DNA from 3 places in the Marinobacter albus genome. Region 1 is predicted to be linked to each of the others. Evidence: predicted binding sites of a transcription regulator. Region 1 holds the regulator's gene; each other region holds the start of a gene.
The links. The regulator LexA, encoded in region 1, represses DNA repair genes until DNA is damaged. The targets are predictions, from matches to a motif close to CTGTNTNNNNANACAG.

Region 1 (4,176 bases):
ATACTGGCTGATTGCTTCGCGCCACTCGCTCATCATCGCCGCTACCTGCTCCGTTGCCTGCTGCGGCATTTCATGCTCGGCACTGGCGGTGAACTGCAGCCTGGCGCTGTCTGGCTGATAGCGTACACTCCCTTCGCCACTCAGGGTTACTTCGCCAGCGATCGACAACGTCGGAACCAGCAGCAGTGATAAGCCAAGGCCCGATACGCGCTTCCATCTGTTCATGGGTCATTCCTCCATTGAATCCGAGTTGGGGTAGGGCCTTCCGGAATCCGGCTCCAGGCGGCCCAGTTTGAAGTCCAGCGCTGCCTGGACGAGTTGCCCAAAAATACGTCGATGTCCTCCATGGTATAGCAGATATTCCGGATGCCACTGCACACCCATCAACCATTGGTCGTGGGTATTCTCGATCGCCTGAACAAACAGGTCATTATCGACGGCAACCACCTTGAGGTTCCGTCCCAGCCGTTTGATTGCCTGGCTATGGATCCGATTGGCACCAATCATGGACGACTGCATGATCTGTCCAAGCCGGCTCGTCTTCACCACTCTGACCGTTTGCATGGGTAACAACAGCGGGCGATGGCGGGTATGGACGCGAAATGGCGTCACATTCTGGCACAGGGATCCGCCATGGAACACATTGATGAACTGGGCCCCGCGGCAGATTCCGAGCACAGGAATTCCAATCCGTTCCGCTTCCTCAAGGAGTCGCTGGTCAGTGGCATCCCGCTTGCGGTCATAGTTCGCCGTGACCTGCGGTTCCTGGTTATAGCGCTCCGGATGGACGTGGGTTCCCCCGGACAGCACAAGGCCGTCGAGCAACGAGACGTCGGTCTGGGACCCGGGGCGAATATAATGGGTTCGGGCGCCATGCATCCTTATGCCCAGGCTGATGAGGCGGTGTGCTGTACCCTTTCTTGCCGGGCCGCTGATGCCTATGGTCAGTCCCGGGAGCTCTTCTTCGGTTCCCTGTCGTTCAGACATAACCCCTGCTTTGTAGCCAATCGGAGGTTGTATCGAGCCAGCTGTGGGTCAAGTTGCGCAGGCTGATCTTGTTGCCTTCCCGGAAAAGAGCCCGGAGCTCTGCCAATTGGCTCGCGTTGGATGCAATCTGTTCCAGAATGATCCAGTCGTTCCAGACACTGGAAAAGTGCCACGAGGGATTATCAATGTCACAGTCTGGCAACCGGTAATGCAGGGTGGGGCGACTCTTGATCCTGGGATCGTCCACATACCGTCCCAGGAGCGCGGAGTCGAGGTGGGCAAACAGAGGAAGCAGATCCAGCGCCCGGTTACGGGTCGGATTGTACTCCAGATAATCCCGCATGAGCTGTTCCTGATCGGGAGCATAGTCGTCCCTCATCAGTATCTCAGTATACCGGCTGCTCCACGGCTCAATGTACGTCGTGAATTTCCGACTGATGTCCAGCTGATGCCGGGATTTCAGCCATTCGTACAGGGCAGCGAAAGCCTGGAGATAGCGAACCAGGCTATCCGGGGTCAAGTCCGGGAGTTCCGGATTCAACTGGAGGCCGAAGGCATAGTAGATGGCTTCCCGACTTCCCAGCGCACCTTCCTTACGCAGCATCTCAGTCAGCGCCTCTATCCGGGGGACGTCGGAGAACGGTATGGGGGGGCTGATGATTTCAAGGGGGACAATGCGCTCGGCCGCCGCATCGATTACCTCCATAGCCTGGCCTCCCAGCTCCCGAATGGAGTCGGGCAGGCGATCATCGGCCAGATCGAGATCTTTGATCGGATCCGAATCGAGTTCAATGGTAAAAGTGCCGAGATCGGTTTCCAGCTTGGTTACATAGCGGGACCGGAGGTCGGGCTCCGCCTCCAGAAAGCGTGCCATGAGGTTAACGAGTGTCTCGTAACCCAGTCCGGAAAGTTCAATTTCGATACCAACGCGGCGTTCTTTGCCCTCATCGGTCTTGAGAATGTCCGGCATTTTGCAGCCAGGCGATTGGCTCATAGCTCTCCCTAAGCACGCGAATTTCATGTCCGATTACCATACCACACTCATTGTGGCTGGCATGGTTATGCCGTTGGCAGAAAAAACACCGAGGGGTTTACACTGGATAAAACACTGTATATAGTCAGTTTACTGTATATAAAAACAGGGCTGGTCAAGAGAGATTTCAAGGCCGGTCCCCGTGATGGAGTAGCTCAATGAAGCTGACAGCAAGGCAATCTCAGGTACTGGATATAATCCGGCGTTATCTGGATGAAACAGGTTATCCGCCCACCCGTGCGGAAATTGCCGCTGAGTTGGGTTTCCGCTCCGCCAATGCGGCGGAAGAGCATTTGCGTGCGCTGGCCCGTAAAGGGGCCATAGAAATGGTGCCCGGTGCCAGTCGGGGTATTCGCCTTCCGGAGGCGGAGGAAGACCTCGGATTGCCCGTTATTGGCCAGGTCGCTGCAGGTAGTCCGATCCTTGCGCAGGAACATATCGAAGATCATGTCACCCTCCAGCCCAACTTTTTCTCGCCGTCAGCAGACTACCTTCTGCGGGTGCGCGGAATGAGTATGAAAGATATCGGCATCCTGGATGGAGATCTGTTGGCTGTTCACCGTACCCAGGATGTCCATAACGGTCAGGTGGTCGTGGCGCGGGTTGGCGAGGAAGAAGTAACCGTCAAGCGTTTCCGAAAGGAAGGGTCAAAGGTTTATCTGATCGCGGAGAATGAGGAATTCGAGCCAATTGAGGTGGACCTTACGGAACAGCAGCTGTTCATCGAAGGTTTGGGAGTTGGTGTGATCCGTCGGTCTGATCTTCACTGATCGGTTGAGTTGCCACAGACAGCATAAGAGCAGGTGAATCATGGAACAGTTAAGCTTCAATCAGAATCTGGCTTATCAGCAAGGTGCGATGTCCTACGCGGTACCGCCATCTGCGGCTCCAGAGAGGCGTTCTGTGATTCGTGCTCGTCGCAGGTCTGAATCTGGCGATGCGGCGGTTAGCGGCAACGTGACGGAAATCATCTTGCCGGAAGGGCAGGTAGAGAACTTTCAGTTGCTGTTACCAATGCTGACACAATTGAATCAGGAAAAGCGCTGGCTTGCCTGGATCGACCCGCCTCAGGCTCTGGTCAGTAAGTGGCAGAAGATGCATGGCATAGTGACTGGCGAGCTGTTGGTTCTTCGGTCGACTGGCGATTATTCCGCACAGGAGCTGGCCGAGCGGGCCCTGAATGCAGGTACCTGCCACGCGGTCGTGATGTGGACGCGGAAGTTGGGCCATTCGGCGTTTGAGGCCCTTCAGCGAGCCTCTGCCAATGGTAATAGCCATGGTGTCGTGTTGCGCCAGCGCTGAGCATCGGCCACGTCACCCTTCCTCGTGACACGGCTCAAGCCATCGGTAACCTTGCGGCCAGTGCTCACTGATCAGTGGAGGGTATAGGACGGCTGGGAGTCGGCGGCGTCCAGCTCGTCGTCTTCCCAATCGATGTCGTGCGCGACATTTCCAACCGCCTCAATGCCAGCCGCTATCATGGCTTTGGCTACGTTCATGTCCCGGTCTTCCATCATTTCCCGGGCTTCTTCAGAGAACGAAATTTTCACGAGTGGTGCGCTATCGTCGTCGATACGACGAAGTGCATAGTCGCCGTTGCTCAGTTGTACGATTTCAAAAAACGATGGTGACATTCGGTAAACCTTTCTATTAGAGAAGACCTGGAGTGGTTCGGCGCTCACTTACCACTCGCTGTGTTGCTCTTCCAGGTCATCGGCAAAATTTTTCATTGCGCCCAACGTTCGGCGCAGCGCTTGAGCTGAACGGTCAGGTCCAGTGTCGGCAGAAACCGCAATAATATTTTCCTCACTCACCGATTTCCGGTTGACCGGGGGCCGGCTCTGGGACATTTCCAACTGGTCCAGATGGTTCCACCAGCTGTCTGGCCTTTGCTCCAGATCCCGCAAGCGAGCAATGTCGCTAGGGCCCTCTCCGATCAGCGACGCGAGCTCATCCAGCGTTGAAGGCTCCCCATTCCGTTTCTGGTAGAAGCGGGCAATCATTGCCAGCAGCAGCCGCCGTGACCTGAGTAAAAGCTCAATGGCTCCCTGAATGGCTGCCTCGCGCCCCAAAGCCAGTTCTGCCTCATTGGCAGGCTGATCTCTTGGGGGCATTGAACCGTTGTCCAGCTGACTCAGAAGCGTTCGTGCAAGGAA
Region 2 (4,176 bases), on a different contig from region 1:
TCCTCGGCGTTGAGGTGGTAGAGGTTGCCCAGGAACTCATCAAAACCATGGTTGGTTGGCAGCATTTCATCCAGATCCCCCAGATGATTCTTGCCAAATTGCCCGGTCATGTAACCATGGTTTTTAAGCAATTCTGCGATGGTGGGGTCTTTTTCCGACAGACCTTCCTTTGCGCCCGGAAGCCCGACTTTCAGCAACCCGGTTCGGTACGGACTCTGTCCGGTAATGAAGGCCGCACGTCCGGCGGTGCAACTCTGTTGCCCGTACCAGTCGGTAAACAAGGCGCCTTCTTTGGCAATGCTGTCGATGTTGGGCGTCTGATAGCCCATCATTCCCCGATGGTAGACACTGGGGTTCGACCAGCCGATGTCATCACCCCAGATGATCAATATGTTCGGCTTTTCCGACTGGGCATAAGTGAGGGTGGAGCATAGAGCGAAGAGTGCAAGCAGGCACAGCTTCAGGGGAGCGTAATGCGGCGTTTTCATGGGGATACCCTGGTTTGGTTGAAGATCCTTTTAACCAAACAATCACCACTACGGCCCCGCGTTTCTAGCGGGGCCACTACCCGGATCGTCTTATCCGTGTATAACACACAATCCTTGCTTTTCAAGTCGGCGGCATCCCCGGCAAGACAGGTACGTCGAGACGAAAGGGATCGTAAATCGGAGGGATGGACTGGACTGGAAGGGAGCATGGGCAGCAGGAAATGCGTCCTGCTGCCCATTCTTGGACGGACAGTTAGTTAGAGCAGTTCGCCATTTGCTTCAGCCGGGGCTTCCTCGGCCTTCTCCTTTTTCTCCGGCTTTGGCATCAGCTTGTCACGGACCTTGGCTTCAATTTCCGTGGCCAGATCCAGGTTCTCTTCCAGGAACTTGCAGGCGTTGGCCTTGCCCTGGCCAATCTTGTCGCCGTTGTAGGCATACCAGGCACCGGATTTGTCCACGAAGCCTTCTTTCACACCCATGTCCAGAACCTCGGCCATGTGGTAGATACCCTTGCCGTACATGATCTGGAATTCGGCCTGGCGGAACGGCGGCGCCACCTTGTTCTTGACCACTTTCACGCGGGTTTCGTTACCCACCACTTCGTCGCCATCCTTCACGGAACCGATGCGACGGATATCCAGACGCACAGAAGAGTAGAATTTCAGGGCGTTACCACCGGTCGTGGTTTCCGGGCTGCCGAACATAACACCAATCTTCATTCGAATCTGATTGATAAAGATCATCAGACAGTTGGCGTGCTTGACGTTACCGGTGAGTTTGCGCAAGGCCTGAGACATCAAACGCGCCTGAAGCCCCACGTGACTGTCGCCCATTTCGCCTTCGATCTCCGCTTTCGGCGTCAGAGCTGCGACGGAGTCCACGATGATCACGTCAACGGCGTTGGAGCGAACCAGCATATCAGCGATTTCCAGTGCCTGTTCGCCGGTATCCGGCTGGGACACCAGCAGGTCGTCGACATTCACGCCCAGCTTTTCAGCGTAAATCGGATCAAGTGCGTGCTCCGCATCGACAAAGGCACAGGTTTTTCCCTGCTTCTGGGCTTCAGCGATGACCTGGAGGGTCAGCGTGGTTTTACCGGAACTTTCCGGGCCGTAGATCTCACAGATCCGCCCATAGGGAAGGCCGCCAATACCCAGGGCAACGTCGAGCCCGAGAGAACCGGTGGATACCGCAGGAATGGCTTCACGGGGCTGATCGCCCATTTTCATGACGGCGCCCTTGCCGAACTGGCGCTCAATCTGACCCAGTGCTGCGCTTAGTGCTTTCTTGCGGTTGTCTTCCATCAGTGCAAACCCTCTGTCGCCGTAGCCACCGGTCGTCACTTAACGCCGGTCGCAGAATTTTGGAGCGGGAACTTGTACAGCAGATACAGCAAATTCCCTGTATATTTGAACAGTATTAAAACATAACCCGATGAGGAGACCAACCCCCTCTTTCACGAAACTGACCCGAGGCTTCCGCCAGTCCCATCTGACGCCATTCAGGATGCGCCCAGGAAATCACTGACCCCCTGCAACGCAAAGAGCACCGCCTGGCGCCGAACCTGGTCCCGGTCACCTGGAAAATGGGCCACCACGGCTTCCGTGGATGCCTGGCCTCGGCCCCAGGCAAACCACACCGTGCCCACAGGCTTATCTTCGCTGCCACCGCCCGGACCCGCGACACCACTGATGGCCACAGCCACATCCGCACCGGTCACCGCCAGCGCACCGGCAACCATTTCCCGAACCACCGGTTCACTTACGGCACCGTGGTCAGCCAGTGATTGGCCGCTTACGCCCAGCAACCCTTCCTTGGCACTGTTGCTGTACGTTACCAGGCCTCCCAACACATACGCGGAGGAACCCGCCCTGTCCGTCAACACCTTGGCTACCCAGCCTCCGGTGCAGCTCTCGGCCGTGACAACCATACGTCCCTGCCGCTCCAGCAGTTTGCCAAGGCGGGCCCCCGCCTCAGACAATTCCTGATCACTGGCGGTCATAATGATCTCCTTCGTTTCATCCGGGGCGTTATTTTCTTACAATTCACGCCTTCATCCAAAGCAAGGCAATCCGGACCGTCCATGTCAGCAGCCCAGACCGATCTCTCCAAGCACACCCCCATGATGCAGCAGTACCTGAAGATCAAGGGGCAGCATCCCAACGAGCTGGTGTTCTACCGCATGGGGGACTTCTACGAGCTGTTTTATGAAGACGCCAAGAAAGCCGCCGAGCTGATGGACATCACATTGACCGCTCGCGGGCAATCCGGCGGCAACCCGATCCCCATGGCCGGCATCCCGTTCCATTCATCTGAGGGATACATTGCCCGGCTGGTGCGGGCGGGTCAATCCATCGCCATCTGCGAGCAGATTGGCGATCCGGCCACCAGTAAAGGTCCGGTCGATCGCCAGGTGGTTCGAATTGTCACGCCGGGCACACTCAGTGACGATGCCTATCTGGAGGACCGTCGCGACAATCTGCTGGTAGCCATTTACAGCCATCGCGAACAATTCGGCTTTGCCTCGCTGGATATTTCCAGCGGCCGCTTCGCGGTCTCTGAGCTGGACGACCTGGAAGCCCTGCAGGGCGAACTCCAGCGTGTGCGTCCGGCGGAAATCCTGATCAGCGAGGACTTCCCTTACGAAGAGGTGCTGGAGGGTTACACCGGCGTTCGCCGCCAGGGCCCCTGGCTGTTCGAATCCGATACGGCACGCCGGGTCATCACACACCAGCTGCAGGTGCGGGACCTGACCGGGTTCGGCTGCGAGGACCTGACCCTGGCCATCTGCGCTGCAGGCTGCCTGCTGCAGTACGCCAAGGAAACCCAGCGCACCGCCCTGCCCCACATCCGGAAACTGACCCGGGAACGGCGGGATGAAGCGGTCATCCTGGATGCCGCCAGCCGCCGCAACCTCGAGATCGACACCAACCTGATGGGCGGCCACCTGCATACGCTGGCCTGGGTAATGGATCGCACTGCCACCTCCATGGGCGGCCGGGAGCTGCGGCGCTGGCTCAATCGCCCACTGCGCGACGTGACTGTGGTCTCCCAGCGCCAACAGGCGGTATCGGCGTTGCTGGACGGCTTTCATTATGAGCCGGTGCACGACCTGCTGAAGGCGGTCGGAGACATTGAACGGGTGCTCGCCCGGGTCGCCCTGCGCTCGGCCCGCCCCCGGGACCTGGCCCGGTTGCGGGATGCCTTCCAGGCGTTGCCCAGCCTTCAGGAAACCCTGAAACCGGTCAATTCCCATCACATTGTGAAGCTGGCGACCATCATCGGCGAATACCCGGAGCTGGCTGACCTGCTTGAACGGTCCATCATCGACAATCCGCCCGTGGTTATCCGTGACGGCGGCGTTATCCGTGAGGGCTTTGACGAGGAACTGGACGACCTACGCAACATCAGCGAGAACGCGGGCCAGTACCTGCTGGACGTGGAAACCCGGGAACGGGACCGTACCGGTATCAGCACCCTCAAGGTGGGCTACAACCGGGTGCACGGCTACTACATCGAAATCAGCCGGGCCCAGTCCGACCAGGCTCCGGTGGATTACATTCGGCGCCAGACCCTGAAAAACGCGGAACGGTTTATCACCCCGGAACTGAAAGAGTTCGAGGACAAGGCCCTGAGCGCCAAGAGCCGCGCGCTGGCCCGTGAAAAGGCCCTTTACGATGAGGTCCTG
Region 3 (4,176 bases), on a different contig from region 1:
GCGTACCCCGAAACGGGTTAGGGCTTCCTTCTCTGGAACGCAGAATAGGAGAAGAATCATGGGTACGCTTTACCACAGCATCCTGGACACCATCGGCCACACTCCGACGGTGCATATCAACAACCTCGGCCCCAAGGGGGTCAATCTCTACGTCAAGATCGAGGCCTTCAACCCCATGGGGTCGGTCAAGGATCGCCTGGCGCTGGGCGTGATCGAAGATGCCGAGCGCCGGGGCGAACTAAAGCCGGGCCAAACCATCGTTGAGGCCACCAGCGGTAACACCGGCATCGGCCTGGCTATGGTCTGCGCCCAGAAGGGCTACCCTCTGGTGGTCACCATGGCCGAAAATTTCAGCGTGGAGCGGCGCAAGCTGATGCGTTTTCTGGGCGCGAAGGTCGTGCTCACCCCGGCCTCACTGAAAGGCTCCGGCATGGTGGCCAAGGCGGAAGAGCTGGCCCGTGAGCACGGCTGGTGGCAACCCCGCCAATTCGAGAACCCGGCTAACGCCGCCGTACACGAACGCACCACCGCTGTTGAAATCCTGGAGGACTTTGAAGGCGTCGGCCTCGATTACTGGGTGACCGGTTTTGGCACCGGCGGCACACTCAACGGGGTTTCCCGGGTGCTGAAACGCAAGAGCCCCAACACCCGCATTGTGGTCTGCGAACCAGACAACTCCGCGATCCTGGCCAGCGGCATTGCCCAGCCCCGGAACGCCAGCGGCGACCACTCGGAAAGCCACCCGATGTTCCGCCCCCACCTGATGCAGGGCTGGTCACCGGATTTTGTGCCCAAACTGGCGGAAGAGGTGATGCAGGCCCACAACATCGATGAATTCATCCCGATTGGTGGTAACGATGCCCTGCAGTGCGCCCGGGACCTGGCCCGCCGGGAAGGCATTTTTGTCGGCATTTCCGCCGGGGCCACCTTCGCGGGAGCCCTCAAGGTGGCCGAGCAGGCTCCGGAAGGGGCCAACATCCTGTGCATGCTGCCAGACACTGGCGAACGCTACCTGACCACCCCGCTGTTTGAGGATGTGCCCATAGAGATGACCCAAGAGGAAATGGCGCTGTCACGCTCCACCCCCAACTACCGGTTCGATATTACCGTGCCCCAGGCGCCGCCTGCTCCGAGCCAGCCGGTCGAACTGGATCCCGAAGCGGTGGAAGAGGTTGAAGCACTGATCAGCGATCCGGACCACCTGGTGATCATGTTCGCGCTGGAATGGTGTGAGTTCTGCTGGTCGGTGCGCAAGGTGTTCCAGAAGTACGGCATCGACTACAAATCGGTCGATCTGGATTCGGTGGCCTACCAACAGGGCAACCGGGGCGGGCAGATTCGCGCGGTACTGAAAGAAAAAACCGGCTGGACCACCCTGCCGCAGATTTTCATCAACGGCGAGTTTGTTGGCGGCTGCACCGATGTCTTTGACCAGATCAAGGACGGCTCCCTGCTCCCCCGTTTGCAGAGCCAGCACATTGGCTTCAACCCGGAAGTTCACGTGGACCCTTACAGCATGCTTCCGGGCTGGCTGCATCCACGTTGATTGCGGGCTATCACCATCGTTCAAAAGGGGGCGCTTCAAGCCCCCTTTTTTTGCTGGCCGACCATGCCTGGTGAAAACCTCAACACTCCCTGCACACCATCCTTGAAATCCAGCCGCTTTCAGAATACTGTATATTTAAACAGTATATTGAGATTTTTCCCATGAGCGAGCTTCTGAAAACGCTGATGCAGGATGCCCGTGTCTGGCAGGGGCACCGGCATGTACAAACCTCCCAGCCGGCGGAACCGACCGGCTATCAGGTCCTGGATAACCAGCTCGGCGGCCTTGGCTGGCCGCGCGGCGCCCTGAGTGAATGTCTGCTGGATAGCCCCGGGATTGGCGAGCTGCATCTTTTGTTGCCACTGATGCAACGGCTGTCCCATAGCGGCAAGACCGTGTTCTGGCTGAATCCGCCACACACGCCCTACGCCCCGGCGCTGGCCCGGGAAGGCGTGAACCTGGATCAGGTGGTCATGATCCACACCGATGACGACGGCGATTTCCTGTGGACCCTGGAAAACTGCCTGCGCTCGCCGGTCACCGGCCTGGTGATGGCCTGGCCGGGCAAACTGGCTTCGCGCGAGGTCCGGCGTTTACAGCTGGCCGCGGAGGCCGGCAGCAACGTGTGCGTGCTCTTCCGTGAGCGCCGCTATGTCGAACAGAATTCCCCGGCCGCCCTGCGGCTCGAGCTGGAACCCGGCGAGCAGCAGGCGCTAAAGCTCAATATCGTGAAGCGCCGTGGCAGTTGGCCCGGCCAACGTTGCGCTCTGGCCATGTCACACCGGGCAGATCTGTCGTTCCGCGAAGCACCCCGCGTGGTTCAGGGCCCCTGGCCTACTTCAACCCGGTAATCACACCATGCTCTGGTTATACCTGCACTTCCCGCACCTGTTGCTGGACCATATTCGCCGGACTCGCGAAGAAGCGGGCGCACTGGTGATTGTCGAAGGCTCCGGACAAAAGGTGATACAGGCCTGCCCCGATGCCCGGGACCAGGGCATACAGGCCGGCATGCGCCTGAAAACTGCCATAAGCCTGGTGCCCGAACTGGGTATGGTGCGGGCAGATCAGCAGCAGGAGGCCCGGATTCTGGAAGACCAGGCCCGTTGGCTATACCGCTATGCCGACCACATTGTGCTGGTGCCACCGGATGGCCTGATGGCGGAAATTGCCAGCCTGCAACGGCTGTATGGCGGCCTGCCTGCGGTCTGGCAGACCGTGGAGCAAGCGCTGGATGAACGTCAGCTGACGGCCTGGCCCGGCATTGGCCACACACCACCGGCGGCCCGGCTGATCGCCCGCACCGGCAAGGGCGAATGCACCGAAGACAGCGGCCATATTCTGCGCACCCTGAGCCAGATGCCGCTGCTGGCAGCGGAGTTTGATGCCCGCACCTGCACCCGCCTGCAGCGACTCGGACTGAACACCCTGGGCGAAGTCTTTGACCTGCCGGCGGCAGAGCTGGCCCGACGGCTGTCCCCCGAAACCCTCGCCTGGGTCCAGAAAATCCAGGGCGCCCGGCCAGACCCGCAATCCCCCTGGCAGCCGCCCCACCACTTCCGGCAGCAGGCGGATTTCGTGCAGGAAATCGAGCAATCCCAGGGCTTGCTGTTTCCGCTGCAGCGCATCCTGTCGGAACTGGAAGAAGACCTGTGCTGGCGCCAGCAGGAAACCGACAGTCTATTGCTGATTCTCCATCACCGGCACGAAGAACCCACCCGACTGCGTATCCGGACCTCCGGCCCGGAGCACCGGGCCGAGGCCTTTCTGAACCTGATTCGCCTGCGCTTCGAGCAGCACCCCCTGAGGGCACCAGTCATCTCACTCCTGTTGTCAGTGCAGCGCTTTCTGGGTCGGGAAGCGCCTACCGGGCAAGACCTGCTGGGCGAAACCCAGGATCTGAACGAAGCCTGGCATACCCTGATGAGCCGGCTACAGGCCCGGCTTGGGGATCATGCCCTCAAGCAGCTTTCACCCCAAGCAGACCATCGTCCGGAACGGGCCTGGAGCGCTTCCGCCGTTCAGCGTAACAACCGGCCGGAGGTAACACCGGCCAGCCATCTGCCCCGCCGCCCTCTGTGGTTACTGCAGGGGCCGCAACCACTCACGGAGGCACCAAGCGCATGGTTTGCCGGGCCCGAACGAATCAGTGGCGGCTGGTGGGACGGCCAGCGGGTGCACCGGGACTATTACATCGCCCAACTCAACAATGGCCAGTTGGCCTGGGTGTTCCGGGATGTCCGGGACGGCTGGTTCGTGCACGGGTGGTTTGGCTGATGTGCGAGCAGTCCTACGCCGAGCTGTTCTGCTTCAGCAACTTTACCTTTCTGACCGGCGCCTCCCACCCCCACGAACTGGCCGAACGGGCCGCCGAGCTGGGCTATACCGCCATCGCCATCACCGACGCCTGCTCGGTGGCCGGCATTCCCCGCGCCTGGGCGGCCCTGAAGGATAGCCCGGTGAAACTGATCACCGGCAGCTGGTTTGAACTTGACGATGCTCCCCCCGGGGCCAGCACCCCCCGATTCATCCTCCTGGCCCGAACCCGCAAGGGCTATGGCCAGCTGTGCCAGTTGATCACCACCGGCCGGCGCCGGGCCGAAAAAGGCCAGTACCAGTTGCTATTCCGG

Region 2: a site for LexA is predicted at 1,890-1,905, ahead of recA (recombinase RecA). Genes of this name have one in related genera too.
Region 3: a site for LexA is predicted at 1,674-1,689, ahead of imuA (translesion DNA synthesis-associated protein ImuA). Genes of this name have one in related genera too.

Annotation. Positions count from the first base shown of each region.
Region 1 is NZ_JASSQD010000001.1:1,474,467-1,478,642, forward strand. Features, by position in the region: gene QQF73_RS06900 (SIMPL domain-containing protein) at 1-225, opposite strand, end outside; gene QQF73_RS06905 (gamma-glutamyl-gamma-aminobutyrate hydrolase family protein) at 229-987, opposite strand; gene QQF73_RS06910 (amidoligase family protein) at 980-1,981, opposite strand; gene lexA (transcriptional repressor LexA) at 2,179-2,790, shown strand; gene QQF73_RS06920 (cell division inhibitor SulA) at 2,831-3,322, shown strand; gene QQF73_RS06925 (hypothetical protein) at 3,394-3,654, opposite strand; gene QQF73_RS06930 (DUF6586 family protein) at 3,703-4,176, opposite strand, start outside.
Region 2 is NZ_JASSQD010000003.1:183,696-187,871, forward strand. Features, by position in the region: gene QQF73_RS15695 (arylsulfatase) at 1-488, opposite strand, end outside; gene recA (recombinase RecA) at 746-1,792, opposite strand; gene QQF73_RS15705 (nicotinamide-nucleotide amidohydrolase family protein) at 1,990-2,490, opposite strand; gene mutS (DNA mismatch repair protein MutS) at 2,572-4,176, shown strand, end outside.
Region 3 is NZ_JASSQD010000005.1:90,111-94,286, reverse strand. Features, by position in the region: gene cysK (cysteine synthase A) at 59-1,546, shown strand; gene imuA (translesion DNA synthesis-associated protein ImuA) at 1,708-2,397, shown strand; gene QQF73_RS19130 (Y-family DNA polymerase) at 2,405-3,823, shown strand; gene QQF73_RS19125 (error-prone DNA polymerase) at 3,823-4,176, shown strand, end outside.